2 regions of the Anoxybacillus ayderensis genome follow, and region 1 is predicted to be linked to the other one. Evidence: riboswitches for the same ligand, from Rfam matches in the RefSeq annotation. Region 1 holds a riboswitch; the other holds the start of a gene.
What was found. Region 1 has a riboswitch for thiamine pyrophosphate ahead of tenA (thiaminase II). Riboswitches for the same ligand answer to the same signal wherever they lie in the genome.
Positions count from the first base shown of each region.

Region 2: another riboswitch for thiamine pyrophosphate. It lies ahead of thiM (hydroxyethylthiazole kinase); the one in region 1 lies ahead of tenA (thiaminase II).

Region 1 covers NZ_JACDUV010000002.1:30,758-46,168, forward strand. The annotation lists gene HNR63_RS02485 (hypothetical protein) at 237-770, shown strand; gene HNR63_RS02490 (SpoVR family protein) at 865-2,283, opposite strand; gene HNR63_RS02495 (MarR family winged helix-turn-helix transcriptional regulator) at 2,420-2,863, shown strand; gene HNR63_RS02500 (MDR family MFS transporter) at 2,869-4,476, shown strand; gene HNR63_RS02505 (glycoside hydrolase family 13 protein) at 4,673-6,337, shown strand; gene HNR63_RS02510 (PepSY domain-containing protein) at 6,464-6,976, shown strand; gene HNR63_RS02515 (class I SAM-dependent rRNA methyltransferase) at 7,267-8,451, opposite strand; TPP riboswitch at 8,585-8,692, shown strand; gene tenA (thiaminase II) at 8,782-9,477, shown strand; gene HNR63_RS02525 (ECF transporter S component) at 9,452-10,042, shown strand; gene HNR63_RS02530 (ATP-binding cassette domain-containing protein) at 10,046-11,494, shown strand; gene HNR63_RS02535 (energy-coupling factor transporter transmembrane component T family protein) at 11,494-12,288, shown strand; gene tenI (thiazole tautomerase TenI) at 12,290-12,904, shown strand; gene thiO (glycine oxidase ThiO) at 12,892-14,013, shown strand; gene thiS (sulfur carrier protein ThiS) at 13,997-14,200, shown strand; gene HNR63_RS02555 (thiazole synthase) at 14,202-14,969, shown strand; gene HNR63_RS02560 (MoeB/ThiF family adenylyltransferase) at 14,969-15,411, shown strand, end outside.
Region 2 covers NZ_JACDUV010000003.1:292,899-308,309, reverse strand. The annotation lists gene hcp (hydroxylamine reductase) at 1-1,056, opposite strand, end outside; TPP riboswitch at 1,220-1,335, shown strand; gene thiM (hydroxyethylthiazole kinase) at 1,396-2,187, shown strand; gene thiE (thiamine phosphate synthase) at 2,189-2,842, shown strand; gene HNR63_RS06220 (enoyl-CoA hydratase) at 2,929-3,690, shown strand; gene HNR63_RS06215 (fused response regulator/phosphatase) at 3,786-4,922, shown strand; gene HNR63_RS06210 (STAS domain-containing protein) at 4,941-5,234, opposite strand; gene HNR63_RS06205 (ATP-binding protein) at 5,227-5,622, opposite strand; gene HNR63_RS06200 (hypothetical protein) at 5,600-5,929, opposite strand; gene HNR63_RS06195 (globin-coupled sensor protein) at 5,953-7,320, opposite strand; gene HNR63_RS06190 (CotD family spore coat protein) at 7,694-7,927, shown strand; gene gpsB (cell division regulator GpsB) at 8,052-8,348, shown strand; RNA gene rnpB (RNase P RNA component class B) at 8,416-8,806, shown strand; gene HNR63_RS06175 (putative bifunctional diguanylate cyclase/phosphodiesterase) at 8,886-10,595, shown strand; gene HNR63_RS06170 (THUMP domain-containing class I SAM-dependent RNA methyltransferase) at 10,609-11,760, shown strand; gene HNR63_RS06165 (ATP-dependent DNA helicase) at 11,857-13,785, shown strand; gene HNR63_RS06160 (carboxypeptidase M32) at 13,838-15,349, shown strand; gene HNR63_RS06155 (b(o/a)3-type cytochrome-c oxidase subunit 1) at 15,375-15,411, opposite strand, start outside.

The DNA of each region.
Region 1 (15,411 bases):
CCTTTCTTGTTATTTATATGTATGTACGGAAAAAACAGAAAAAAGTTTCAACAAAAAAGCTACTGATGTGTTCATTGAATTCAGACAGTTAAAAAAATATTTGAGACAGATACTTTGATTTGATAATTGCCATTAAAATAAGGCCAACCTAAAAATTTAGGTTAGCCTTATATAGGTTGTAATATAAATTTGATATAATGTAGTTGTTTTAATTATCATTCATTAGGAGGAAATTTATGAGAAAACTATTCATAATGATGATACTAATATTCTTTGTTGCGTACTTGATCCACAAAACAGATGAGGGAGCAAATTTTCATTCTCCGGTTTATTCAGGGCGTGAACTGAAAATCGGAATTGTTGGGGATATTCCCAAGATTAGGGAAAAAAATGTTTCTTTCATTCAAATGTCGATGGAAGACGTTTTGCAAAAAAAATTCGCAAACGTGGATAGTGTATTTATTACTAAAAAGCACTTAAAAGAGGCAGCTGAGCCACAGTATGCTAAAATTTATTGGGAATCCCCTATTCCGTTTGTTTTTATTGATTCTGAAAAGGTCTATTTGGCGTTTCTTGATGACCAATTAAGTTATGAAGACGCTCACATCATAAAATCAGGAGACTATGTAGTAGGATTTTATAAAGATACGTACTTTGGTATAGGACTTTACAATAATATTAGGAATGAGAAAACTATCCAAGACTGCTATTCTCGACTATTTGTTATTATAGAACGGTTTAAGAACACAGGTAAAATTTTAATTAAATAAGTGATGTGACACAAGTTTTATGTAATTACTGAGCAGAGAAAAACAAAAAGTTTACATAAAATGTAAACTTTTTGTTAGTTGCGCACTCAGTAGCTCATATATATTTTCGTTGTACGTTTCGCCCGTCGTATGTGAATAGCGTCGGTTTGTTTTCGATCACTGTTTCGATATGAACCGCACGGCCCCAAAGTTGATAAATGTAAGGAAGCACTTTTTCTAAATATTTTACGTCTAGTTCAATACCTTCGTACCAATGTTTTAAATATAGTTCCCCATTGCGCATATAGTCGCCATCGTTCACTGTAATGTATGGGAAGCCGCCGTTTACGCGCATGTTCACAAGTTGATCGCGTATATGCTCCCAATGTTTATCAACAATTTTGTAGTCTTTTCCTTGTTTTTGGAATAAATACATATCTTCGCGCATGACGAGTTCTTTCGTTAAATAGTTGCGCAAAAAAGAAATGTCGGATTCTAATTCGCGTACTTCAAATATTTTTGCGCGTCCCGAACCCGGTTTGACGCCAAGCTTTTTCATTTCTTCCGTCGGATTGTCCCACCGTTTTTCAATATCTTCAAAAATTTTCAGTCCTAAATAGTATGGATTAATGCCTGTACGTGAAGGTTGCACAACGCCTGCATTTAATTTCGCAAATTCAATCGCTTCATCGCTCGTTAAATCCATTTCGCGTAAAATACGTTGATGCCAGTACGTCGCCCATCCTTCGTTCATAATTTTCGTTTCGAGCTGCGGCCAAAAATAAAGCATTTCTTCTCGCATCATCGTTAAAATGTCGCGCTGCCACTCGTCGAGTTCACGGCTATATTCTTCAATAAACAGCAATAAATCTTTCTCAGGATGGGGAGGAAATTTTCTTCGTTTTTTTCGAGCGGGCGTTGTTTTTTTCTTTTCACCAAGAGACCATAAGTCGTCATACGGAGAAGGTTTTGGCGTTTCATGATCGTCTTCGTATACTTCCGTATCAGCAATCGTCCATGAAAGTTTCGGGCGCAGAAGGGAAGGATCAATATGTTCTTGAATGGCTAATACAGCGTCTAAAAACTTTTCGACTTCTTGCTTCCCGTATTCGTGCTCGTAATGCTTTATTCGTTCGGCTGTTGCTGCCATGCTTTCGACCATATCTCGTTTTGTGTTGCTAAAGCGAACGTTATTTTTAAAAAAGTCGCTATGGGCAAGTACGTGTGCGACAATTAATTTATTTTGAATAAGCGTATTTGTATTTAATAAAAAAGCGTAGCACGGATCGGAGTTAATGACAAGTTCGTAAATTTTACTTAATCCGAGATCGTAATGGAGCTTCATTTTATGAAATTGTTTTCCGAAGCTCCAATGGGAAAACCGTGTCGGCATACCGTATGCTCCAAATGTGTAAATAATATCAGCTGGACAAATTTCATAACGCATTTCATAAAAATCGAGTCCAAACCCTTCAGCAATTTCCGTAATTTCCGCAATCGCTTTTTCTAATGCTTTTTGTTCATCTCGTTTCATCGCGCTCCCTCCTTATGACAATGTATGAACGAGCGCGTCATTTGATACGTCAGGAATGATTCATTGACTTTATATTTTCTTTCGTATATATTTAACTATGTTAAATATTTATATAGTTAAAAAAGGTGGGGTGGGTATGGAGCAAACGCCGTTTCCTACGCTTGTTGAGCGATTAGAGCATGCGTTTTCGTTAGCCGTTCGCAAACTGGCAGCCGATTTAGCGAAAGAAGAGATTGGCTTAACGAAACCGCAGTTTTTTATTTTAAATTTGCTGTCAAAGCGTGAAAAATGCACCGTGAGCGAATTGGCCGATGAAATGTTTGTCAAACCGAGCGCGATTACAACGATGATCGATCGCTTATATAAAAGCGGGTTTGTCTTGCGCGAACGGGATGAGGAAGATCGTCGCGTTGTGTATGTACAGTTGTCTAAAAAGGGGAGAGAAATGCTTGAACATGCGCGGGCGGAGCGAAGAAAAATTATTGAACGTTATTTAAAACAATTGCAACCCGATGAGCTTAAACAATTTGTCTGTACGATCGAAAAAATTGTTGCGACAAATGAAAAAGAGGAGAAGTGATACACATGAAAGAACAGGCCGCGATACAAGCGAGCATGGCCGATATACAACAAAAGCGGGGCATTTTAATTACAGGACTACTTGTTGCGATGTTGTTTGGGGCGCTCGATGGAACGATTGTTGGCACAGCGTTGCCGCGCATCGTTGGGGAACTTGGTGGACTAAGTATGATGGCATGGTTAACAACAGCGTACATGCTCACATCAACAACGATTGTTCCAATTGCCGGGAAGCTTGCTGATTTGTTTGGAAGAAAGTCGATTTATGTGACAGGATTAGCGATTTTTATTATTGGTTCAGCGCTATGTGGCATGGCAGATACGATGACGCAGCTTATTATTTTCCGCGCCATTCAAGGAATTGGCGGTGGCATTATGATGCCGATGGCGATGATTGTCATTGGTGATTTATTTACAGGGGCAGAGCGTGCAAAATGGCAAGGTGTGTTTGGCGGCGTATTCGGATTAGCGTCTATTCTTGGTCCACAAGTTGGGGGATGGATTGTTGATTCGTTAAATTGGCGTTGGGTGTTTTATATTAACCTTCCCGTCGGCATATTAGCTATTGTTCTCATTTCTCTTGGTTTGCATAATCATCGTATGGCTGAGCGCGTAAAACTTGATTTGGCCGGCATGTTTACAATGGTTGTGGCCGTTGTTTCGTTGTTGTTAGCGTTAACGTTCGGCGGCGACAAATACGATTGGCTATCATGGCAAATCATTTCTTTACTAGCTAGCTCGGTCGTTTTCTTCAGCTTATTTGTGTTTGTTGAGCGTAAAGCTGAAGAGCCAATTATGCCGATTCATTTATTAAAAAATAAGACGTTTGTTGTGCTCAATAGTGTCGGCTTTTTTATGTCTGTTGGCATGTTTGGAGCGATTATGTTCGTGCCGCTCTTTATGCAAGGCATTATCGGGATGAGTCCGTCAGAATCGGGAACGATGATGTTTCCGATGATGTTTGCCCTTATTATCGCAAGCATGATCGGTGGACGGCTTGTGCAAAAAATTGGCGTCCGTCCGCAAGTCATTGGTGGAATGGTGCTTGTAGCGCTTGGCTTTTTCTTATTGTCAACGATGGATGTCCATACAAATAAATGGACGGCGATGTCATTTATGGCGACGCTCGGTTTTGGGCTAGGATTTGTCAATCCAGTCATTACGCTCGCGTTGCAAGAAGTATTTCCAAAATCGCAGCTTGGCATCGTGACATCATCGAGCCAGTTTTTCCGTCAAATCGGTGGGACGTTTGGGGCAACATTGTTAGGGGCAATTATGAACCATCGTTCGAAAGATTTATTGGAAGCGAAGTTTCTTCCGTTATTACAACAATTGCCGGAACAAGCGCATGCGATGATGGATTCATTTAAACAACTCGTTGAATCGAATCCGCAAAGCGTATATTCGGTTATTTTAAATCCAGAGACGTTGAAAAAAATTCCTGAACAAATGCAACAAATGTTTGTGCCTGTATTAAAACAAACGCTCGTTGATGCGTTAAGCGATGTGTTTTTGTACGGATTGATTTTTGTTGGCATTGGCTTTATTTTTGCGATGTTTATCGGTCGCATTACGATTTCAAATCGAACGAATAAAATGAATGAAATGGAATAAATTATAAGTATACAGTAGGCAACGATGATGCATCGTTGTCTATTTTTGTTCGTATTTAAACCGTTTGCACAACAAAAACGAAATTTTTTATGAAAAAGTGCAACTTCCTCTTTAAACGAAGCCGTTTGTATATTAACATGAAAGAGTGAAGATCATTGAAAGCGATTTATTTTGATTGGATTGAGGAGGATTTTACGTGAAAAAAGCTTGGTGGAAAGAAGCGGTTGCATATCAAATATATCCGAGAAGCTTTATGGATTCAAACGGAGACGGCGTCGGTGATTTGCAAGGGATTATTCAAAAGCTTGATTATTTAAAAGACCTTGGAATCGATGTCATATGGATTTGTCCAATTTATAAATCGCCAAACGCTGACAACGGCTATGACATTAGTGACTATCAAGACATTATGGAGCAGTTTGGCACGATGGAAGATTTCGATCAATTGCTTGAAGAAATTCATAAGCGCGATATGAAAGTCATTTTAGATCTCGTCATTAACCATACGAGCGATGAGCATCCGTGGTTTATTGAATCGCGCTCATCACGAGATAATCCAAAACGCGATTGGTACATTTGGCGCGATGGAAAAAATGGAAAAGAGCCAAACAACTGGGAAAGCATTTTCGGTGGTTCAGCTTGGGAATATGACGAGACGACGGACCAATATTATTTGCACGTTTTTGCGACGAAGCAGCCCGATTTAAACTGGGAAAATGAAGATGTTCGTCGCGCGTTATACGATATGATCAACTGGTGGCTTGACAAAGGAATTGATGGCTTCCGTGTTGATGCGATTTCACACATTAAGAAAAAAGAAGGTCTCCCTGATTTACCGAATCCAAAAGGTCTTGATTACGTTCCTTCGTTTGATGGACATATGAATCAAGAAGGAATTATGGAGTATCTTCGTGAACTTAAAGCGCAAACGTTTGCGCGTTATGACATTATGACGGTTGGAGAAGCAAACGGAGTCACTGTAGAGGAAGCGGAAGATTGGGTCGGTGAAGAAAACGGCATTTTTAATATGATTTTTCAGTTTGAGCATCTTGGACTTTGGCAAAAAGGAACAGACGGCGGTGTCGATGTTCGGAAATTAAAACGCGTATTAACGAAATGGCAAAAAGGGTTAGAGGGCGTTGGATGGAATGCGCTATTTCTTGAAAACCACGACCAACCGCGTTCGGTGTCAACGTGGGGAAATGATGAGCAATATCTTGTTGAAAGCGCAAAAGCGTTAGGTGCATTATATTTTCTTATGCAAGGGACACCGTTTATTTATCAAGGGCAAGAAATTGGCATGACGAACGTACAGTTCGAAACGATTGATGAATATGACGATGTCGCTATTAAAAATTACTATCGCATTGAACGCGCCAAAGGTCGTTCTCATGAAGAAGTGATGCGCTGGATTTGGAAAAATGGCCGCGACAATTCGCGCACACCGATGCAATGGTCCGACGAGAAAAATGCCGGCTTTACGACAGGGACGCCTTGGATTGGGGTGAATGAAAACTATAAACAAATTAACGTTCAAAAGCAGCTAAACGACCCGAACTCTGTTTTAAACTTTTACAAGCGCATGATTCAACTTCGTAAACAACATGATGTATTCGTTTACGGAACATATGATTTAATATTAGAAAACCATAAAGCAATTTATGCGTATACGCGCACGTTAGGCGATGAAAAAGCGGTCGTCATCGTGAACTTAACAGACCGAAAAACGATGTATCGCTACGACTCGTTAAAATTAAATAGCGAGCAACTTGTGTTAACAAACTACGATGTCAAACAACATAAACATGCGACGCGTTTTACATTGCGTCCATACGAAGCGCGCGTATATTTGGTGAAATGATGATGAAATCCCCTTTTCCGATATGGAAGAGGGGATTTCACATTTTTTTTGCAATCATTTCATACTTTTCACATCTCTTTTTTGTACATTCATGACAAGCACATCTTTTTAAACGGAGGGGTTTTTGTGAAAAAAACGCGCAATTTGCATTTATGGATCGGACTTATTTGTTCTGTATTTTTGCTTTTGGAAGCGGTCACAGGCTTATTGTTAACAGAGCGATGGTTAATGGGAATGGGTGGTCATTCTCACGGTAGCCATGAACATGCGCACGGGGATGGACATGGACATGCGAAGTTAAATATGATTGATGCGGTGAGAAAAGCGAGTGAGTCTGGTGCGTTTTCAATGGACGAAGTTGGTGTCGTGATGAATCACGGTATGTATATGGTGCGGTTAAACGATAAAGAAGGGACGCTAGTAACGATTGCGCCAGACGGCACAGTTGTGAAAAAAGAAGTGAACAAATTCGCCTCGTTTGTCCGTGCGATTCATGTTGGGAAACTTGGGATTTGGAATCGTCTCATGATCGATGCGGCTGCGATTGCGATAATCACTTTAACGGGAACAGGGATTTATTTATCTGTGAAAATTTTGCGAGCGCAGGCAAAAGCGAAACAGCGAAAATCCGTGGCATAAACGAAAAGCACTTCGCATCCATGGTTGGTGTGAAGTGCTTTTTAACTAATTCGTTTCGTTGGTGTTTGTTGAATTTTCCCTGTTCCGTTGCAAGACGAGCATGTTTTATACAGCGACAAACAAATTTTTATTTTCTTTTTCCCGAAGCACTTGGGACAAATCGTTTTTAATGACATATCGATCACCTCCACAAAAGTAAGCGTTTTCAATTATAGTATACACCGTCTTGTTGTCGTGTGTGCGCAACAATTTTGTCCATTTTCAAACAGGTTGGCGGACGCCAACCTGTTTTATTTGCGTGAATGTACTTCGTAAATTGCAAACTTCAAATAGTCCCCTTCGTCTGCGGCAAGCAGTTTCGGATGGTCATATCCTGCGCCGCTCCAATGAATTTGACGTAAAATTTTCTTTGCATCAAACGCCGCTTCTGCGACCATCGCTTGGAACATATCGGGATGCACATGATACGAGCAACTGGCTGTTACGAAAAAGCCGCCGTCTTTGACGAGCTTTAAGCCGTTTAAATTAATATCTTTATAGCCGGCAAGCGCTTTTGGTACCGCATGAGCGGACTTAGCAAACGCTGGAGGATCAATAATGACTACATCCCATTTTTTCCCCTTTTGTACACACTCTCTTAAATAATCAAACGCATTCGCCACGACGAAATCGACGTTTGTAAATCCGTTTAGCTCAGCGTTTCTTTTTGCCGTTTCAATCGCATGTTCAGAAATGTCGACAGCGGTCACATGTTTTGCCCCGTATAAGCAGGCGTTTAACATAAATGAGCCGGTATGAGTAAAACAATCGAGCACAGTCGATTCGCTTGTAATGAGCGGCTTGATCGCGGCACGATTTTGGCGCTGATCGAAGAAAAACCCTGTTTTTTGCCCATTTTCAATGTCGACAATATATTTCACGCCATTTTCTTCAATTTGTACGTTCGTATCGCACGTGCCGTACCAAAATCCTTTTTCTTGTTTCAGCCCCTCTAATTCACGCACGTGGACGTCGTTGCGCAAATAAATGGCTTTCGGCTGAAAGACGTCAAGAAGCGCTTGTAAAATCCATTCTTTTCTTTTTTCCATGCCGAGCGATAAAATTTGGACAACGAGCACATCTTCGTATTTATCGACGATGAGCCCAGGTAAAAAATCCGCTTCTCCATAAATGGCGCGACATGAACGAACGCCCGGAATCATGCGCTCGCGATACGCCCACGCTTGCCGAATGCGATTCATAAAAAATTGCGCATTTAATTCATCATTTGGATTTTGCGTTAACACGCGCACGATCATTTGTGATTTCGGGTTAATGTACCCTTTCGCTAAAAAATGACGTTGATGGTTATATACGTTGACGAAATCACCTGGTTCAACGTCTCCCTCAATATAGTCAACTTCGCTTTGAAACACCCACGGATGTCCAAGCTCGAGCCGCTTTTTTCTTTTTCGTTTTAAAAATACATTCGCCATACATTCCACTCCTGAACTATATATTCGCTACTTTAGCATACAGGAAGAACACGATATGCGCAAATGATGGATAAAAATATTTGACAAAACAATGAAATATGCTAATATTAGTGACAAAGTGAATAACGCAAATGCATTCCACTAGGGGGGCCTTTAGATAGGCTGAGATCAAAGTGTGCCTTTGAGACCCTTAGAACCTGATCTGGATCATACCAGCGTAGGGAAGTGGAGACGGTGCGAAGTGTATGTATATGCTAATTTCCATCGTTTACAAACCACTTTCTTTGCGCAAAGAAAGTGGTTTTTTATTTTTCATGAGGGGGAGAGGAAATGTTGTTTTCAGAACAGTTGCGCAAAGCTGTCGATCCGATTTGGGAAGCGAGTTTTCAACATCCGTTTGTGAAAGAGCTAGGAGAAGGAACGCTAGATTTACGTTGTTTTCGTTATTATGTATTACAAGATTCATATTATTTGACACACTTTGCGAAAGTGCAAGCGCTTGGCGGGGCGATGGCTGAAGATTTACAAACGACGGCAAGCATGGCGAATCATGCGCAAAATACGTATGAAGCTGAACTTCATTTACATGAAACGTTTATGAAAGAGCTCGGCATTACAGAAGAAGAAAAGGCGTCATTTGTTCCCGCCCCAACCGCGTATGCATACACGTCACATATGTATCGGGCAGCGTTTGCGGGGCACTTTGGTGATGTGTTAGCGGCCATTTTACCGTGCTATTGGTTATATTACGAAATTGGCGAGAGGTTGAAGCATTGTAAGCCGAATCATCCAATTTATGCGAAATGGATTGAAGCGTACGGCTCCGATTGGTTTAGACAGCTTGTCGAACAACAAATTGCGCGCTTAAACGACATAGCGAAAACAGTAAGTGAAAAAGAGTTGGAGCGAATGAAGCAACACTTTTGGATCAGCAGTCAATATGAATACTTATTTTGGGAAATGGCGTACAAATTAGAACGTTGGCCAATGGAAGAGGAGGATGTTTATGCAAACGAAAGGGCTTAAATTAACAGACGTATTAACGACCGTTGTTGTAGCGATTGTGTTTGGGATTGTGTATAAAGTGTGGGGACCGCTTTACTATGCGGTTAAACCGCTTGGGCTTCATCTCGATCAGCTTATTTATGGCATGTGGTTTATTGCTGCGACAGTGGCATATTTGTTGATTCGTAAGCCAGGAGTGGCGTTGCTTGCGGAAGTCGCTGCCGCCTCAGGGGAGTTTTTAGCTGGATCTGAGTGGGGACTAGAAGTGTTATTTTACGGTTTTGTGCAAGGATTGCTCGCTGAGCTTGTTTTCGCCGCTTTCCGTTATAAACGTTTCGACGTGGCGGTTGTGTCGCTTGCTGCCGTCGGTTCAACCATCGCTTCGTTAGTGCTTGATTTTTATAAAGGATATATCGATCAATTAGCGTGGTGGAATTTAACGTTATTTATCGGTGCGCGTTTCGTTGGAGCGATCATCATTGCGGGGGTATTTGCTTATTCGCTTGTCAAAGCGCTCGAAGCGACAGGTGTGACGCAACTGTTGCGCCCGACGACAAAAGAAGATTACGACTCGCTTGATAAATAGAAGGTGACATCGTTGATACACATTGAACAATTGCGGTTAAAGTTTCCGGGGGCGGAAAAACGGTTATTTACCGATGTATCGCTTTCGATTAAAAAAGGAGAAAAAGTGTTGCTTTTAGGTCCATCAGGGTGTGGAAAATCGACGTTATTACAAGTGATGGCGGGCATTATTCCACGCTCGATCGATGTGCCGATGAAAGCAAAAGCGCTTCATATTCCAAAGCAAGTCGGCTATGTGTTTCAAGATCCGGATGCGCAGTTTTGCATGCCGTACGTCGATGAAGAAATTGCGTTTGTCCTTGAAAATCTCGGTGTGCCACGTGCGGAGATGAAAGAAAAAATCGAGCGCGTTCTTCAACGCGTACGCCTTCGTCTTCCGCACGTTCATGTGCCGATTCAAACGTTATCGGGAGGAATGAAACAGCGGTTAGCGATTGCCTCTGTCTTGGCGCTTGACCCGGATGTGTTATTTTTAGATGAACCGACAGCGCTTCTCGATGAAGAAGGAACAAAAGCAGTATGGGAAACGTTAAAAGAAGTAGCGGACGACCGAACAGTTGTTATCGTTGAGCATAAAATTGATCACATTCTCGATTTTGTTGAGCGCATCATTTTGTTTAACGAATGTGGTGAAATGATTGCCGATGGCCCAACGGATCATATATTTTCGACGTATCGTTCGTTTATTGCCGAACAAGGCATTTGGTATCCACAAGTGTGGGAGACGTACGAAAAGCCAAAAACAGCGCAACAACCGTATCATCCGTCAGACGTGCTTTTACATGTGCAGTCGCTCCGCGGTTTTCGACAAAAAGAAGAAAAAATCACAGTCGATGATGTCGTCATTCGTGCAGGTGAATGGATTGCCATTACAGGGGAAAATGGTGCAGGAAAAAGCACGTTGCTGCAAAGCTTCATGAAGTTAATTCGAACAGAAGGCGATATGTATTGGCGAGGAGAGCTAGTAAAAAATGATGGGGTATTATACGACAACATCGCTTTTGTATTTCAAAACCCGGAGTTTCAATTTGTTACAAATCGTGTAGATGATGAGCTAGCTTATTGTTTACGTCTTGAAAAACGCTCGGAATATGAAATAGAAGAGGAAGTAGAGAGGTTGCTTAGGCGGTTTCATTTAAGCGCCCAACGGCATTTGCATCCGTACCAATTGTCGATGGGACAAAAGCGACGGTTAAGTGTCGCCGCTTCAGTAACGGAGCGCCATCGCATATTGCTTCTTGACGAGCCGACGTTCGGGCAAGATGCAAAAAATACGTTTGCGTTGCTCGAATGGCTTGAAGCGTATCGACAACAAGGAAAGGCGATTGTCATGGTGACGCACGATGAGCGCATTGTTTCTCAATTTGCGACGAGACGATGGATCATTGAAAAAGGAAAACTTGTCGCCGATGAAACGATCGTGCCGCGGACGCTTGTGCGAGGTGGGATATGATGAGATGGAGCATCGAACATAAAGAGACGTGGTTGCATGAAACGAACCCAACCGTAAAATTATTGTTATTTTTGCCGATGTTTATCGTTATTGTTTTTGTCCATAACCCAAATGTGCTCATCAACTGGACGATCGGCTTTACGGCATTATTTATGTTGTTTAGCGGTTATCGAATGAAGCATATGCTTTTGTTTTTCGTTCCGTTTTTCTTTATTTTCATTTCTACGTCGTCGTCGATGATTTTGTTTGGCAAGGGAGAGACAACGTGGTTTCGCTTTGGGCTCATTCATGTGACGGAAGAAAGTTTTTATCGCGGCGTTCATCTCGGATTTCGTACGCTTTTGTTTGCCATTTTTGGATTAATGTTTGCGCTTACGACAAAGCCGGTGTTTTTGTTTTATTCACTTATGCAACAAGCAAAATTGAAACCAAAATATGCGTATAGTTTTTTAGCAGCCATTCGTTTATTGCCAATGATGGTAGAAGAGTTTCAAACGGTGCATCAAGCGTTAAAAGTGCGCCGAGCGGCTAAAGCGAAAGGTTTTCGCGGGAAGCTTGAACTCATCAAACGATACGCGATTCCGCTTTTATCACAAAGCATTCGCCGCGCCCAGCGCATTGCGGTGGCGATGGAAGCGAAAGGATTTACAAATGAACGAGCGAGAACGTTTTATTATGAACTGACGCTCGGAAAATATGACGTGTATTTATTTGTTGTCATATGCATGATTGTTGCGATGGGGTATTACGTTGCCGATGCGTTTCCGTATGTTTCAATAAAGGATGTGCGTTAAGATGAAAGAGCTTCATCTCATCTCAACAGGAAAACAGTCAATTGAAACGTTTGTTCATATTTCATCGCTCGTACATTCATATGCCCACTTTATTCATATTCGTGAAAAACATCGTTCGGCAAAAGAGATAGGCATGATTGTGGAAAAGTTGCTTGAAGCAAGTGTCCCAGCGCAAAAAATAATCGTCAACGATCGGGTGGACGTCGCTGTCGTTTATGGCGTTGGCGGCGTTCAGCTCGCCCATCATAGCCTATCTCCCAAACGAATAAAAGAAAAGTTTCCTTTTTTGCGCGTCGGTTGCTCCGTGCATACGTTTGAAGAAGCGAAGCGGGCGGAAAAAGAAGGAGCGGACTACGTCATTTTCGGACATATATACGAAACGAATTGTAAAGAAGGACGAAAGCCACGTGGGCTTTCATCGTTGCGTCAGTTGACAAGCCACGTACGCATTCCTGTCGTTGCTATTGGAGGCATTAAACCTTTCCATGTTCGTGATGTGTTCATGACGGGGGCAAAAGGAATTGCCGTCATGTCGACGGTGTTTGAGGCGGATGATCCGCTATATATGGTTCAACGATATTGGAAACAAATGGGGGCTAATACATGGACGTTTTAATTGTTGGGGGAGGCATTATCGGCAGTAGCATCGCTTTTGAGTTAGCGAAAAGGGGAGCATCAGTCGTCGTCATTGAACGGGGAGAGTTAGCGCAAGAAGCATCGTCGGTAGCAGCGGGGATGCTCGGTGCGCACTCCGAGTTTTCGGCAGACCATCCGCTCATTCCGCTTGCTTTAGCGAGCCAAGCGGCATTTCCAGCCGTTATTGCCGAACTGCGAGAGTTAACAAATATTGAAGTCGGATGGAATGAAGCGGGAATGTTAAAGCTGGCGACAACAATGGAAGAGTACGGAGAATTAACGGAACATTATGAATTTTGGAGGCGTATACAACCGCAGCACGTTCGCTGGTTAACTCCTGAAGAAGTGGTAGATATTGAACGAAACGTCCGGAATGAATATGGTGCGATGTACACGATCGATCAACAAGTGGACGCGAAACAGCTCTCGCTCGCTTTTGCTCATGGAGCAATGGCGAAAGGGGCGCGTTTTTTACCATATACCGAAGCGTACGATTTTATTTTCGATGGTGAACGTGTTGTAGGAGTGAAAACGACGAGCGGAATGTTATATGCGGAACGTATCGTCATCGCGTGCGGTGCATGGACGCCGATGCTCGCAGAAAAGTTGCGGTTATCGCTACATATGTATCCGGTCAAAGGAGAGTGTGTTTCGGTGACGACAGAGACACCGCTTTTACAAACAACTGTATTTGCGAAAAACGGCTGTTATATTGTGCCGAAAGCGAACAACCGCCTTGTCATCGGGGCTAGCGCGATTGCCCATTCGTTTACGAAAACGGTGCAAGCAAGTAGCGTGCATCATTTGCTAGCGCGTGCGATGCAAATCGTTCCGGCTATCGCCCATTCCACATTTGAGAAGGTGTGGGCAGGCATTCGGCCACAAACAAAAGATGGCATGCCTTATATCGGAGCGCATCCACAATATGAAAACGTATTCGTTGTGACAGGGCATTATCGAAACGGCATTTTGTTAAGCGCCATCACAGGAAGAGTTGTAAGCGATATGCTTGAAGAGAAAGACGTGCCATTTCATATGACGCTGTTTTCGCTAACGAGAAAGGGGGAGGGGCATGCGTTGCATCATTAACGGTGAGATGATTGACTTGCCAGCTCACATTCGTACTGTCGCTCAACTGTTACAACATTTTCGCATTCATGAAAAGATCGCGATCGTTGAAATCAATGCGAACATTATTATGAAAGAGAAATATGAGCATACAGCCATTGCGGACGGTGATCGCATTGAAATCGTTCATTTTGTAGGGGGAGGATAATATGTTACAAATCGGCCCGTATACATTTCAATCTCGTTTACTGCTTGGGACAGGGAAATTTCCGAACATCGATATTCAAAAAGAAGCGGTTGAAGCGTCAGGAGCAGAAATTTTAACGTTTGCCGTTCGGCGAATGAACATTTTTGCGCCCGATCAACCGAATTTTTTAGAAAAAATAGATATAACAAAATATAAACTGCTACCGAATACAGCTGGGGCAAAAACGGCGGAAGAAGCGGTGCGCATCGCCCGTTTAGCAAAAGCTTCTGGACTTTGTGATATGGTGAAAGTGGAAGTGATCGGGTGCGATCAAACGTTATTACCTGATCCGATCGAGACGTTGAAAGCAACAGAAATGTTATTAGAAGAAGGATTTATCGTTTTGCCGTACACGTCTGATGACGTCGTACTAGCGAAACGACTACAACAGCTCGGTTGCCATGCGATTATGCCCGGCGCCTCACCGATCGGTTCAGGGCAAGGAATTATGAATCCGTTAAACATTCAATTCATTATTGAACAAGCAACTGTTCCTGTAATTATCGATGCAGGCATTGGCGGTCCAGCCGATGCGACATTGGCGATGGAATTAGGTGCGGATGGCGTATTGTTAAATACAGCGGTTGCTTTAGCGAAAGATCCCGTAAAAATGGCAAAAGCGATGAAGCTTGCGATTGAGGCAGGGAGACTTGGATATGAAGCGGGACGCATCCCGAAAAAGAAATATGCAATAGCGAGTAGCCCAAGTGAAGGGATGAGCATCGTCTAATGGATCGCTATTCACGCCAACAATTGTTTGCACCAATTGGAGAAAGAGGACAACAACATATTCGTGAAAAACATGTGCTCGTTATTGGTGCAGGAGCGCTTGGAGCGGCAAATGCGGAAACGCTTGTACGTGCAGGGATTGGGAAAATAACGATCATTGATCGCGATTATGTCGAATGGAGCAATTTACAACGCCAACAGCTATATACGGAAGAAGATGCAACAAACCGATTGCCGAAAGCCATTGCTGCTGCTATGCATTTGCGAGCCATAAATGGCGATGTGGTCGTTGAACCGATTGTAGCTGATGCGGACGCTCGCTTGCTTGAACACGTTGTTGCCCGTGAGCGTCCGCACGTCATTATTGATAGTACGGATAATTTCGACGTGCGTATGATCATCAACGATGTTTCGCAAAAGTATGATGTGCCGTGGATTTATGG
Region 2 (15,411 bases), on a different contig from region 1:
TTCTGCAAGCGCCATCGCAATTTTTACTGTTGAAATCGAGTTATTGCATTGTCCTAAGTCAATATATCGCGGAATGTTTGTACCAGGAACAACACCATAATCCACATCGTTAAAGCGAAATTTTCCACAAGATGTCGTTAAAATGACGGTGTTTTCTGGTAAAGATGTTGCTAATGAGCGATAATATTCGCCACCTTTTCCAGGAGCGTCACATCCTGCAATGACGAAAAAGCGTTGAATTTTTCCTTCCTTTACAGCTTGAATAATTTCAGGCGCAATTTGAATGACTGTTTCGTGATGGAAACCGGTCACTAATGTTTCTTCTGATTCGATATTTGCTTCTGGAAGTTGTAATGCTTTTTCAATTAACGGTGTGAAATCGTCATTTTCAATTTTTTGTACATGTTCTAGTCCTGCTACATCGTATGAAAACATGCGCTCAGCGTACGAACCTTTAATTGGCATGACACAGTTTGTTGTCGCTAAAATGGCGCCAGGAAACTTTTCAAATAAGCGACGTTGATCATACCATGCTTTCCCGACATTTCCTTTTAGATGTTTGTATTTTTTTAATTGTGGGTAGCCGTGTGCTGGAAGCATTTCTGAGTGTGTATAAATATTAATTCCTTTTCCTTCCGTTTGCTTTAATAGCTGTTCGAGAGCAAATAAATTATGTCCTGTTACGAGAATACATTTTCCTTCAATTTTATTTTGTGTGACTCGGACAGGCTGAGGAATGCCAAGCCGTTCTGTATGTGCCCGATCAAGTAGTTCCATGACTCGAATGGCAGCTCTACCGACTTTCATCGCCATATCTAAATGCTCTTGTACGTTAAAGTTAGAATTTGTTAACGTCATATATAACACTTCGTGTGTTGTTGTGTCGACGAATGGATCTGTATATCCGAGTTGATGAGCATGCGTGCGATATGCTGCAATTCCTTTTAACGCAAACACAATGGTATCTTGTAAGCTAGCAATCGTTTCATCTTTCCCGCAAACGCCGACAACTGTACATCCCCCTGTTGGTGTTTGTTCACATTGATGACAAAACATCATAACCCCTCCTCTTCTTATTAACACTTTAACAATAGGGGAAAATATGTGTGACGTAAGTGATACATATCACACTTTTATACAAAAATGTGAACGAAAATTGACAATGTTCTATATTGAATAATGAGAAAAAATGTATTAAAATGAAAGAAAATTAAATGAATCACACTACTAGGGGTGCCGGATGGCGATGGCTGAGAGGAAAACGCGCAATCAGTTTTCCAACCCTTTGAACCTGATCTGGTTTGTACCAGCGGAGGGAAGTAGGCTATGTTTTGTCAATGTAAACTAGTCGATTCTTTCCGACTAGTTTTTATTTTTTATAGGGGGGAATGAACGATGAATGTTGGACAATGGTTAACGCGCGTGAGAAAGGAGTCACCACTTGTACATAATATGACGAATGTGGTGGTGACCAATTTTGTTGCTAACGGTTTACTTGCGATAGGCGCATCTCCTGTCATGGCGTATGCTAAAGAAGAAGTAGCTGATATGGTGCGCTTAGCACGTGCGCTTGTATTGAATATCGGCACATTAAATGAAACAGACGTAGAAGCGATGTTGATTGCTGGAAAAGCGGCAAATGAAGCAAACGTCCCTGTTGTTTTTGATCCCGTTGGGGCGGGAGCGACAGCGTATCGCACAGAAACAGCCAGACGTATATTGAATGAAGTAAACATTTCTATTTTGCGTGGAAATGCATCAGAAATCGCAAGCGTTGCTGGAGAACAAGTACGTACAAAAGGGGTAGATGCAGGGGACGTTCAAGGTGATCTCGTGCACGTGGCTAAAAAAGTAGCACGTATGTTTCACTGTGTAGTCGTTGTAACTGGGAAAAATGATATAGTGACAGATGGAGAACACGTAACGATCGTTTCAAACGGCGATGCGATGTTGACAAAAGTAACGGGGACAGGTTGCTTATTAAGTGCAGTATTAGGCGCATTTGCTAGTGTAGGAGAAAACATCGTAGAATCATCTGTCGCTGCGCTCGCTTATTACGGTGTAGCAGCTGAAAAAGCAGCCAAACAAGCGCAAGCACCTGGTTCTTTTCAGCTTGCATTTCTGAATGCTTTATACGAAACGAGCGCAGAAGAAGTAGATGAATACGCACACATTCGAGGGGAATAAAATGATGAAACAAAAACTATCTTTATACTTTGTAATGGGGAGTGTCGATTGTACGAAAGATCCACTCGCCGTGCTTGATGAAGCGATCGAAGGTGGCATTACGATGTTTCAGTTTCGGGAAAAAGGAAAGGGGGCACTAGCAGGAGTTGAAAAATATCGTTTAGCTGAGAAATTGTTTGAGCGATGTCTTGCTCACAACATTCCTTTTATTGTAAATGATGATGTTGATTTAGCGCTTGCCTTACAGGCAGATGGGGTTCATGTCGGACAAGAAGACGAGGCAGCTGAACGTGTGCGTGATCGAATAGGGGATCGCTATTTAGGGGTATCTGTGCACAACTTGAATGAAGTGAAACAAGCGCTTTCTGCTCGTGCCGATTATGTTGGCTTAGGTCCGATTTTCCCGACTGTTTCAAAAAAAGATGCAAAACAAGCATGTGGATTAGCAATGATTAAGCACATTCGCGCACATGAAAAACACGTTCCGCTTGTGGCAATCGGTGGGATTACACAACAAACAGCAAAGCAAGTCATTGAAGCGGGAGCAGATGGAATCGCTGTCATTTCGGCCATTTGCCGTGCCGAACAAATTCGGGAACAAACAAAGCGGCTATATGAGATCGTGATGTGTGCAAAACAAAAAGGCGGCAGTTAATGTCGTCTTTTATATTTTTAATGCAGGATTTTATTTATATCCGTCGAAAGAGAAAAACGAACATATGAAAGAGGGAGATGGGAAAAATGGAACATATCGTATTGTCATATGGAGAGCGAGTCGCAACAATCGAATTGAATCGTCCGGATGTGTTGAACGCTTTAAACGAACAAATGTTAGCGGAGTTGCTACAAGCGTTAAAGGAAGTGGAAAAAAGCGAGGCGGATATTGTCGTCATTCGCGGACGAGGAAAGGGATTTTGTGCAGGGGGAGACATTAAAACAATGTTGCAGTCAACGAATGAACATTCATTCATAGAAGTAATGGAAACGATTAGACAAATTGCTCTCACACTGTATCAATTGCCGAAACTAACGATCAGTTATGTGCATGGCGCTGCTGCAGGATTAGGATTTAGCTTAGCGCTCGCTTGCGACCATGTGATTGCAAATGAACAAGCACGTGTTGCAATGAATTTTATCAGTATTGGATTAATTCCAGATGGTGGAGGCCATTTCTTTTTAAAACGGAAAATTGGAGAAGTCAAATCAAAACAAGTGATATGGGAAGGAAAAGTAATGAGTGCACAAGAAGCATATGAAGTGGGACTTATTGATGAAATTGGTGATGAACAGACGATTCAACAAAAAGTGAATGAATGGTTAGCGAAACCGATTGTTGCAATGATCGCAACAAAGCAGTTGTACGCCCATTTAAGCGAAGAACAATTGTTAAACACGTTGCAAATGGAAACAGCATATCAAGCAGAAATGCGTCAAACGGAAGATCATGCAGAAGGCATTCGTGCCTTTTTAGAAAAGCGTCGTCCGCATTTTCGTGGAAAATAAAAAATTTGTAAAACTTTCATCTTTACGCTAGCCTTTTCGACCTTGTGACGTGTATAAATGAAATATAGAAAATATGACGAAAAGGGCGAAGGAAGATGAAAGTAGTAGTTATTGATGATTATAGACCGACATTGGAAATGATTGAAGCGATGCTTGAGCATATTGAAAATATTTCAATTTATCCGTTTGAAGATGCAGATGAAGCATATGCATATATGTTATCGCAACAGGTAGATGTCATTTTAATGGATATTTGTATGCCGAAAACGGACGGGATTGAATGGTGTCGGCGCTTTAAACAACATGAGCAATTACAACACGTTCCTGTATTAATGGTCACCGGTTATGATGAGGAACAAAAATTGGTGGAAGCGTTTGCAGCGGGGGCGTTTGACTACATTCGTAAGCCGTTTACCATGGTCGAACTGATTGCTCGTGTTCAATTGGCGTATCGCCAAAAAGAAACGATGGATCAACTGAAGCGAACGAACGAAGCATATATGGAAAGTTATCGACATATGTGGGCAATGCAAAAGAAGATGAACGAAGATTTACACTTAGCTCGGCTCGTTCAAGAAGGTTTGCTCCCTGAACGAATGAATAATGAACATATTCATTTTGTTGGGACGTATATTCCGTCCTCACAACTGTCTGGCGATTTGTATTTTTGGCAGCAAGTTCGCCCCCATATGTATGCTTTTATCGTGATTGATGTCATGGGGCATGGCGTTGCATCTGCGCTTGTTGCTATGTCGATTCGTTCGCTATTACACGGACTAATGACGAAAGTGACTGAACCGCTTGCGGTTGTGCATGAATTAAATCGACATGCTTTTCAATTGTTTGGAAAGGAAACGAAATATTATTTTACAGCTTTTTACGGAACGATTGATGTAAAAAACAAAGTGATGGAGTATGTGAATGCAGGACATCCTTCGGCGATATTGATGACCAATCAAAAAATTATGTTTCTAAAAGAAGGAGGCATTCCAATCGGTATTATACCAAACGCTCCATATAAAAAAGGGACGATTTCTTTTCAACATGATACGTATCTTATTCTTTACACAGATGGGCTAATCGAAGTGTTAGGTGATGACTGTGCTAAGCAACTTGTGCATACGATCCAAACAGCTCATTCGTTTGATCAAATGGTAGAAAAGATCAATGAACAAGCACAACATACGAAAGGAAATGACGATATTACGTTTGTTTCCATTCATGTAAAATAGCGGTCTGTTCACAGACCGCTATTTTACATCTACCATTTGATCCAATTGACAAATTGATAATATATGCTTAATCGGTGTTGAAACACCGATCATTTCAATGTGCATTCGATCTTTCAGTGGATACAGCCAGCTAATAAGCAACCGAACGCCAGAGCTATCAATAAACCGAACAGCAGATAAGTCAATTTGTAAATGAGATGTATCCCACGGCCGCGATTGAATCATTTCTTCCATGACGCGCGATGTTTCAAAGTTAATATCTTGCTGAAACGAGACAACGATTTTATCATCATATGTTACAATGTCAATCATATTTCTCCCCCTTTTTTCGTGCAATCGTTATGATTGCACGCTTTCCTTTTTCGTCAAATGAAAAATGTGAGGCGAGTTGTTGAATGAGAAAAAGTCCGCGTCCCCCTTGATGAGTCAAATCAGGAGGGGGAACGTTTAGTTGTTTCTCCCATTCAAACCCATCACCTTCGTCAATCACTTCAATGATGATCGCTTCATCTGACCAGCTGATATATACGTTTGCGTCTTTTTTCGTAGAGTGGCGAATGACATTTGAAACAAGCTCCCACAATATGAGTTGGACTGTATATTTTTGCATGTCGTCTAGTTGAATACGATCATCTAACTGCTCGAGCATCGCTGAGATCATCGTGCTATAATTTGTTTCATTTAGTTGAGCTTGAATCATTGCTTTTTAACTGAATCAAAAGTTGTTGAATATACGGATGTTTATAATCCCCTTGATGCTCGAGACGGTACAATTGACTCCATAAAGAATTATATGTTGAGCGAAACGAAAGAGGAACGTTTTCTCCAAATGAACGTTGTAAATGCATAAGACGAAACTTTGCATAATTTCGTGATGGCACATCGTTTGGCAGAAGTCCCATATCGATTCGCACAAGTTGTTCATTTGCTTCGTGAAGTAATGTTTCTGCCATTTCATCGATATGCACAAACGTTCGTTGCTCGTATTTTAGCCGTGGGTGTTTCATCGGCATCTTCCTCCGTTTAACTATTACGAATTAAATTTTTCCGTCAACTCTTGATTTAAATCATTCAACTGTTCGGCCATTTCAGCAATTTGTGATGCAGCTGATGAAATTTCATCAAACATTTGATGAAACTGTGAAATGAGAGAAGTAAATTGATCAATTTTTTTACTTGTCGATTTCACATCGGTGACGGACTGATCGAAAATGTGAATAATGCTTTCATTTGCTTGACGGAATGCGCGCGTTTCCTCGACAATTTGTTGAAACGCATGTTCAAACTTTCGAATCGTTTGTTGTACGACATCAATATGATTTTGAATGTAATCAAGCGATTGTTCGGTTTGTGTCGCAAGCTTTCGCACTTCATTTGCGACGACCGCAAATCCTTTTCCGTGTTCCCCAGCACGCGCTGCTTCAATATTTGCATTTAAAGATAAAATGTTCGTTTGATTTGAAATGCTACGAATCGCATTGACGATTTCTCCGATTTTCCGCGAACTATCTGTTAGCTCATTCGTCAACGACTTTGTTCCTTCAATTAATTTCGCGACACCATCTAATTTCGTTAATGTTTGCTTCACATCTTCTTTTCCTTTTTCCACCCGTTCAGTCATTTGTACGGACTGATGTTGGATGTTTGTGACCTCATCTAACATATCTTGCACGTTCTTTTGTACCTCAAAAATGGAAGCAGTCGTTTCTTCCGCGCTTGACGCAAGCGTTGTAGATGATTCTGTTAGCCGATGTTGTAGCTCTGCAATTTCGTTTAATTTCATCATCGAAGACGTATACGCCTCAATATACGTTTCAATAGCAATTTGCATATCTAATGAACAAAGTTTAGCGAAAGAACGATATACGTTCGTTGCTTCTGTCGGAGGCAATTCTTCCATCAATATGCGAAGCACTTCATTTTGAATGATCGTATAAGCCCCTAAATACCATTCTGGGAATAACCCAATACGGTTATGGACGTTGCCGATTACTTTTCGACGAATGACATACTGTTCGCCAACCTCTCCAGATACCATATCCATCAAATAAGCACGCAACGTTTGTTTTAAGCGGTCGATCGTCGAATGATTGTCAATAATGCTTCTTAAATGAGGCATTTGTCCAACTTGATCGTAAAACGCATTAACAACTCGTTCGACATGTTTAGCAAAAAGTGGGCGAATCGAAGCAAGTTGTTGTACATCTTCTTCCGTTAATCCGACGAAAGAAACTTGTTGTTTTCGATCGCTTGAAAGAAGTTGGCGGTAATATGTTGTCACATGTGAAGGTGTAGAGAAGCGAAGAGTTGCATCTTCTTTTTCTTTTTGATGCTTTTTTCGGAATAGTTGAATGGCCCCCGATTCATTAAAAAGGGCGTGAAATGGACATTTTGACATCGTTTTCCCTCCATTGTTTATAAAAAATCCCCTAAAATATTATATCATGTATAGCAAAAATAAGAAGGAAAATTTTTATGTTATTTCCGAGGGAAGCGCAAAAAATGACAAAGTTTTCCCTCCTTGTCGAATGAAAAAGAATGAAGTAGAATGTATATTTGTGAACAATATGAACTGCGGAGAGAGAAGCGATGAGCAAAAAAATTTTATATTTATTTTTTGTTTTAATCGGAGCTACAGTCGTTATTTTTGCGAATATGAAGCATAACATTTATACGTTCATGTAAAATGGGTATTTCTATCAGTACATGTATACCCCTTCGTACATACGCTAGAAGTGTAACAAACTTTAATGCGAAAGGGGTTATGAAATATGCATTGTCGTCCAAATATGATGCCGCCGATCGTTCATCCAACAAAATGTTGTACACAACATCAAATGCAAACAACGATTGTGCCGCACATTCATCCGTCGCATACGACATATGTGAATCACCATATGTTCCAGCATCAACATTATTTTCCGCACACACAATCTGTTGTGAATGATGTATCACACCAACATGTTGTTTGTCCAGGTCCTGGTCCGTTTCCACGACCATTTTAACCGAAGGCGAATTGCCTTCGGTTTTTTGTCGAAAAAAAGACGAAGTTTGTGAAAATGAAAAATTGACAACGACTGTTTTTTTTGAAAGAATAGGTGTAGACATGGATAATTGAGGTGAGCAAACGTGCTTTCGGATCGCATCAACTTAACAGCAAAAGACATTCTTGAAAAAGAGTTTAAAATAAGCATGCGTGGATATAATCAAGATGAAGTGGATCGCTTTCTTGATTTAATTATTAAAGACTATGAAACATTTCATCAAATGATTGAACAATTACAACAAGAAAATACACGCCTAAAAAGCCAATTGCAGGAGGCGCAAAAACGTCAGCCATCTCAATCAGGAACGACGAATTTTGATATTTTACAACGTCTTTCTAATTTAGAAAAACATGTTTTTGGTAACAAACTTTACGAATAAATGATCCAACCTTTTCTATTGATTTGGCTTATCGTTTCGGATATACTAACATATGCTTACATGAATCATGTTCGGGTAATCGCTGCGATGTGTATGCATCGTAGAGGAAAGTCCATGCTCGCACGGTGCTGAGATGCCCGTAGTGTTCGTGCCTAGCGAATGCATAAGCTAGGGCAGTCTGGCGATCAGCTGGGCTGACGGCAGGGAAAGAGCCTACGTCCCTAACGGATATGGCTCGATTACCTTTAAAGTGCCACAGTGACGTAGTCTTGCTGGAAACGGCAAGAGTGGAACGCGGTAAACCCCACGAGCGAGAAACCCAAATGATGGTAGGGGCACCTTCTCGAAGGAAATGAACGGAGAGAAGGACAGGCGTGAGCCTGTAGATAGATGATTACCGCCGAAGTACGAGGCGCAAGCCGTTTGCAGTACGACGGAACAGAACATGGCTTACAGAACATGGTTCATGGCATGACTCTCCTGCATAACGCTAGGGGAGTTTTTGTTTTTCGGGGAAATATGAGGGGAGAGTCTGATGTGAACAAAAAGTTGTCATCTTTGTTTGAAACAGATACATTTTTATCTATTGCTCATACGATTATTCAAGAAGCAGATGAAGGAATGATTGTGACGGATGGGCAAGGGCGTATTTTATTAGCAAATCCCGCGTTTGAAACGGTGACGGGTTATACACAAGAAGAAGTGTTAGGGAAAAAACCGAACATTCTTCGTTCCGGTTTACACGATCGGAAGTTTTATGAAAACATGTGGGAGACGTTACGGGATCATGGTGTTTGGAAAGGGGAAATTTGGAATAAACGAAAAAACGGCGAACTGTTTGTCGAATGGCTAACGATTAAAGCGGTCTATGACGCTACGGGAACTCCGACGCATTATGTTGCGATTTTTTCAGATGTGACGCAACATAAACGGACGATGGAACAATTAGCACGGTTATCAAATTATGATTTATTAACAAACGTTCCAAATCGCCAATTATTTGCGAAACGACTGCAACATTTACTTGATGTAGCTCGGCGTTACAATCAGCAATTAGCAATTTTGTTTCTCGATTTAGATCGATTTAAATATATTAATGATGAACTCGGTCACTATAGTGGAGACGTATTGTTAAAAAAAGTAGCAAATCGTTTAAAAAAGCTATTGCGCACGAAAGATACGCTTGCACGCATTGGTGGGGACGAATTTGTCGTCATTTTGCCTAAACTAAAAGATGTGCAAGAAGCAATAACAATCGCAGAACAAATGATTGAGGCACTTCAAGCTCCATTTATGCTGAATGGAAAAGACGTATACATTTCAGCAAGCATTGGGATTAGCATGTACCCAAACGATGGGGATGATGGAGAGACGTTGTTACGTCGAGCGGATCGCGCGATGCAAAAAGCGAAAGAAAGCGGACGAAATCGCTTTGAGTTATATACGGCTAAATTGGACTATCAAAGCGAAGTTGTGACGTTAGAAAATTATTTACGAAAAGCGCTGGAACGAAATGAGTTATTCATTTGCTATCAGCCGATCGTGAATATGAAGACGAAAAAAATTGAATCACTCGAGGCGTTAATGCGTTGGAAGCAACCAGACATCGGGTTCGTTTCGCCGGCGCAATTTATTCCACTTGCAGAAGAAACGGGGCTTATTGTTCCGATGACGAAGTGGCTGTTTGAACAAGCGTGCATACATATCAAGGCGATCCATCCATTCGCCCCACATATGAAAATAGGAATAAATATTTCTGCCGTACATTTTCAACAAGACGATTTTGTCGAGCAATTATCGACGATTGTGAAAGAAAACGATGTGCATCCACGCTTTTTTAAATTAGAACTGACGGAAAGTACGATTATGCCAAATGCTGAAGAGTCCGTTCAAAAACTTGTACAGCTTAAACAATGTGGCTTTAAACTAGCCATTGATGACTTTGGGACAGGTTTTTCTTCATTAAGTTATTTACATCGCTTTCCGATCGACATTTTAAAAATTGATCAATCGTTTATTCGTCGCCTATCTTTATATAGCGATGATGCGACGATCGTATCAACAATTATTATGATGGCGCATCATTTGCATTTGTCTGTTGTCGCGGAAGGAGTTGAGACGGGGCAACAATATGAGTTTTTAAACGAACAGCAGTGTGATATGGTACAAGGATATTACATCGCCAAGCCGATGCAAATAGATGAAGTGCAACTATTTATTCGGGAATGGGATGCTATACATGAATGAAAGGTGAAAACATATGGGACAAATGACATTCATTGCTACTGCGGCGATGGGACTTGAATCGATCGTTGCAGACGAAGTGCGCGCGCTCGGCTATGACTGTGAAGTAGAAAATGGGAAAGTGACATTTGTTGCAGATGAGCGAGCGATTTGTCGCACGAACTTATGGCTTCGCACAGCCGATCGTGTAAAAATCAAAGTGGGCGAATTTCCGGCGACAACGTTTGATGAGTTGTTTGAACAAACAAAAGCGTTACCGTGGGCGCAATTTTTGCCGATCGATGCCCAATTCCCTGTTGTCGGAAAATCGGTCAAGTCAAAATTGTTTAGCGTATCTGATTGTCAAGCAATCGTAAAAAAAGCAATTGTTGAACATTTAAAACAACATTATCGTATTTCTTGGTTTGAGGAAACAGGTGCATTATTTCGTATTGAAGTAGCTTTACATAAAGATATCGCTACATTAACGATCGATACGAGTGGAGCGGGATTGCATAAAAGAGGGTATCGAGTCAAACAAGGGGAAGCGCCATTAAAGGAAACATTAGCGGCAGCGCTCGTTCAATTAACGAATTGGACGCCAGATCGTCCGTTTGTTGATCCGTTTTGTGGATCGGGGACGATCGCAATTGAAGCTGCGTTAATCGGGCAAAATATCGCACCGGGATTTAATCGCGAGTTTGTATGCGAGCAATGGAATTGGATCCCACCTCGCTTATGGGACGAAGCAAGAGAAGAGGCGGAAGATGTAGCGCGTTATGATCAACCGTTGCATATTGTTGGATTTGATATTGATCACCGCATGGTCGATATAGCGAAAATAAATGCACAAGAGGCTGGATTAGCAGATTTAATTACGTTTAAACAAATGCAAGTAAAAGATTTTCGGACGAAAGATGAATACGGCGTTATCGTCGGCAACCCGCCTTATAGTGAGCGATTAGGGGAAAAAGAAGAAGTGGAACAATTGTATCGAGAAATGGGAAAAACATTTGCAGCTCTCGATACGTGGTCGATTTATATGTTAACATCTCACCGCCAATTTGAGCAATTGTATGGTCGACGTGCAACAAAACGACGGAAATTGTTCAACGGTTTTATTGAAACACAATATTATCAGTTTTGGGGACCTCGTCCGCCACGTTCGTATGAAAAGCTGTCTCGCTGACAGCTTTTTCTTTTCAACTTCATTGACTTCTTTCTTTTTTTGATCGATAATTAATGTTTGTGTACTTCGTTTAAATTGATGGAGGGGCTAAAAAATATGAGCAAATATCCGTTTACATTAAGCAAAAACGAAAACTTTTTTGATAAATTGAACGAATGGATTGGGGACGTCTTTTACGACATTTTACCTGAAGCTGGGTTTGAATTGCGCGATGAACAAATTTTTATGGCATTTCAACTTGAGCGAGCATTTAAAGAGAAAAAAGTGATGTTTGCTGAAGCCGGTGTAGGAACAGGAAAAACGATCGTATATTTACTTTATGCTATTTGCTATGCACGTTATATCGGAAAGCCTGCGATTATTGCTTGCGCAGATGAAACGTTAATTGAACAGCTTGTAAAAAAAGAAGGAGATATTGCGAAAATCTCACGCGTCTTAAACATGGATATTGATGTTCGATTAGCCAAATCGCCCGATCAATATTTATGTTTAAACAAATTGGACGAAGTATTAATGACGGAAGAAGAGGAATTGTACGAGCAAATTTTTGATGAATTGCCTCCATTTGTTCATGACCATGCTCCACTTCAAACGTTTTATCATTACGGTGATCGGAAAGATTACGCTCATTTAAGTGATGAACAATGGTCAAAAATTGCTTGGGATCCGTTTCAAGACTGTTTAGCGTGCGAAAAACGTCATCGATGTGGTCAAACGTTATCGCGCGATCATTATCGCAAAGCAGCGGATTTAATTATTTGTTCGCACGATTTTTATATGGAACATATTTGGACGTATGAAGCGCGGAAACGTGAGGGACAGCTCCCACTTTTGCCTGAAGCGAGCTGTGTCATTTTTGACGAAGGGCATTTATTAGAGTTTGCGGCGCAAAAAGCGTTAACGTATCGTATGAAAGAAACGACGTTAGAGACGTTGCTTTCTCGTTTATTAGAAAATGATATTCGTGAACAATTAGCTTATTTAATTGAAGATACATTGGAACTTAGTGTACGTTTTTTTGATGAATTAATGAATCATGCGAAAGCTGTGCCGGGATCGAATCGTCAAGAATTAACGTTTACTCCATCTCTTTTGCAACTTGCACAAACTTTACAAACAAAAGTTGAGCAAATTGGCGATGAACTCGTCTTTGAAAGTGAGACGTACACAATTGACCAGTATCAATTAAAAGTTGTGGATGAGTACCTAGATCAAATTCATCACTCCTTACACTTATTTATTCACAACCGAGATGCAATTACATGGCTTGAATCGTCGCTAGATGGCAATACGCTTGTCATTATGCCAAGAACGGTACAAGAAGTGTTGCGTGAAAAAGTATTTTCTAAACGTATGCCATTTATTTTTTCGTCTGCCACACTATCTAATGAAAAATCATTTGATTATATGGCAAAAAGCCTAGGAATCGACGAATATATATCGTTTCATGTCGATTCCCCATTTGACTACGATGAACAAATGAAAATTTACATGCCAATATTTGAAAAGAGCGAACGTATATTTGAAGAAAAATATGCGTATGCCTTAGAAAAAATACGCGAAACGAATGGGCGTGCTCTCGTATTGTTCCCAACGCGTGAACAATTGAATGAATTTAAAGCTCGCGCCCAACGTGAAGAACAATTTACTTTCTTATTTGAAGGGGATCAAGAAATTAGCGAGCTTGTTTCTCGTTTTCAAAACGAAGAAGAAACGATTTTATGTGCCCAACATTTATGGGAAGGATTAGACATTCCAGGCCCTTCATTAAGCAACGTGATTATTTGGGCGCTTCCTTACCCTCCAAATGACCCTGTTTTTCAGGCGAAGCGAAAGGAAACGGACAATCCGTTTTGGGAAGTCGATGTTCCGTATATGATTTTACGACTGCGACAAGGGGTCGGGCGCCTTATTCGTCAACGAGATGATCGAGGAATCGTATGTATTTTTGTAACAGATGATGAACCGATGCAAGTGATCGAGGCGATCAAACGTGTATTACCGACAGATGTACAACAAAAATAAAGGAATCATTGTAAGTATTGTAGAATAACAAATACAGAATGGAGGGAAGAAGATGAAAACAAATATTCAAGAAGTAGAAAAGCAATTTCGACAATACGTCAAAAAAATGATGGCATATAAAGAAGCCATTTCCCTTATGTATTGGGATTTGCGTACAGGGGCACCGAAAAAAGGGGTCGATCAACGCTCTGAAGTAATCGGCATGTTGTCACAAGAAGTGTTTCGCATGTCGACTTCAGAGCAAATGGCCGCATATATTGCGGAACTTTCCGCTAAGTCGGTACAAGAACAATTATCGCCTGTTACCCGTTATACGTTAGCAGAATGTCAAAAAGAGTATGAACGCAATAAAAAAATTCCTGCGGATGAATATAAACAATTTGTCATTTTGCAATCCAAAGCGGAAAGTGTATGGGAAGAAGCGAAAGCAAAATCTGACTTTTCCCTTTTTGAACCGTATTTAAAACAGCTTGTTGACTTTACAAAACGTTTCGTTACATATTGGGGAACAAACGGACACCCATATAATACGCTATTAGATTTATATGAACCGGGTGTAACAGTCGATTTATTAGATGATGTGTTTTCAAAATTACGTGATCATATTGTTCCGCTTGTTCAACAAATTCGCGAGTCCCGTCACAAACCGGACACGAGCTTTTTATTTCAACCATTTCCTAAAGAAAAGCAACGAGCATTTAGTTTAGCGCTTTTAAAAGAGCTAGGTTACGACTTTGATGCAGGGCGGCTAGATGAAACTGTGCATCCTTTTGCCATCACATTAAATGATGGGGACGTCCGAATTACAACGAAATATGACGAAAATGATTTCCGAACAGCTGTATTCGGTACAATTCACGAATGCGGTCATGCCCTTTATGAACAACATATTTCTAAAGAACTCGCAGGGACGCCATTGTACGACGGAACGTCAATGGGGATTCATGAATCACAATCGCTATTTTATGAAAACTTTATTGCTCGTCATTATTCATTTTGGAAACGATATTATAGCTTATTACAACAATATGCTCCGCACTTCTCACATGTTTCGTTAGACGATTTTTATCGTGCGATTAACGAGTCGAAACCGTCTCTTATTCGCATTGAAGCTGATGAGCTGACGTATCCATTACACATTATCGTTCGATATGAAATGGAAAAAGCGTTGTTTGATGACGCCATTGAAGTGAAAGATTTACCATATATTTGGAACGAAAAATATGAAGCGTATTTAGGTATTCGTCCAGAGCGTGATGCGGAAGGAGTTCTTCAAGATGTGCATTGGGCTGGAGGAAGTTTCGGTTATTTTCCATCGTATGCGCTTGGATATATGTACGCGGCACAGTTTAAACACACAATGGAGAAAGAGCTACGATTTGATCAGTTGCTTGAAAATGGGGAACTTGTTCGTATTCGAGAATGGCTTACAAAGCATGTTCACCAATTCGGAAAGACGAAAAAACCGCTCGATATTTTACATGAAGTAACCGGGGAAGGTCTAAATCCGACCTACTTAATCCATTACTTAGAAGAAAAATATAAACATATTTATCGATTATAAAAAACCGGGCGAGTGCCCGGTTTTTTTACCAAAGTTTAAATCCTTTTGATCCAGGAGGTGCA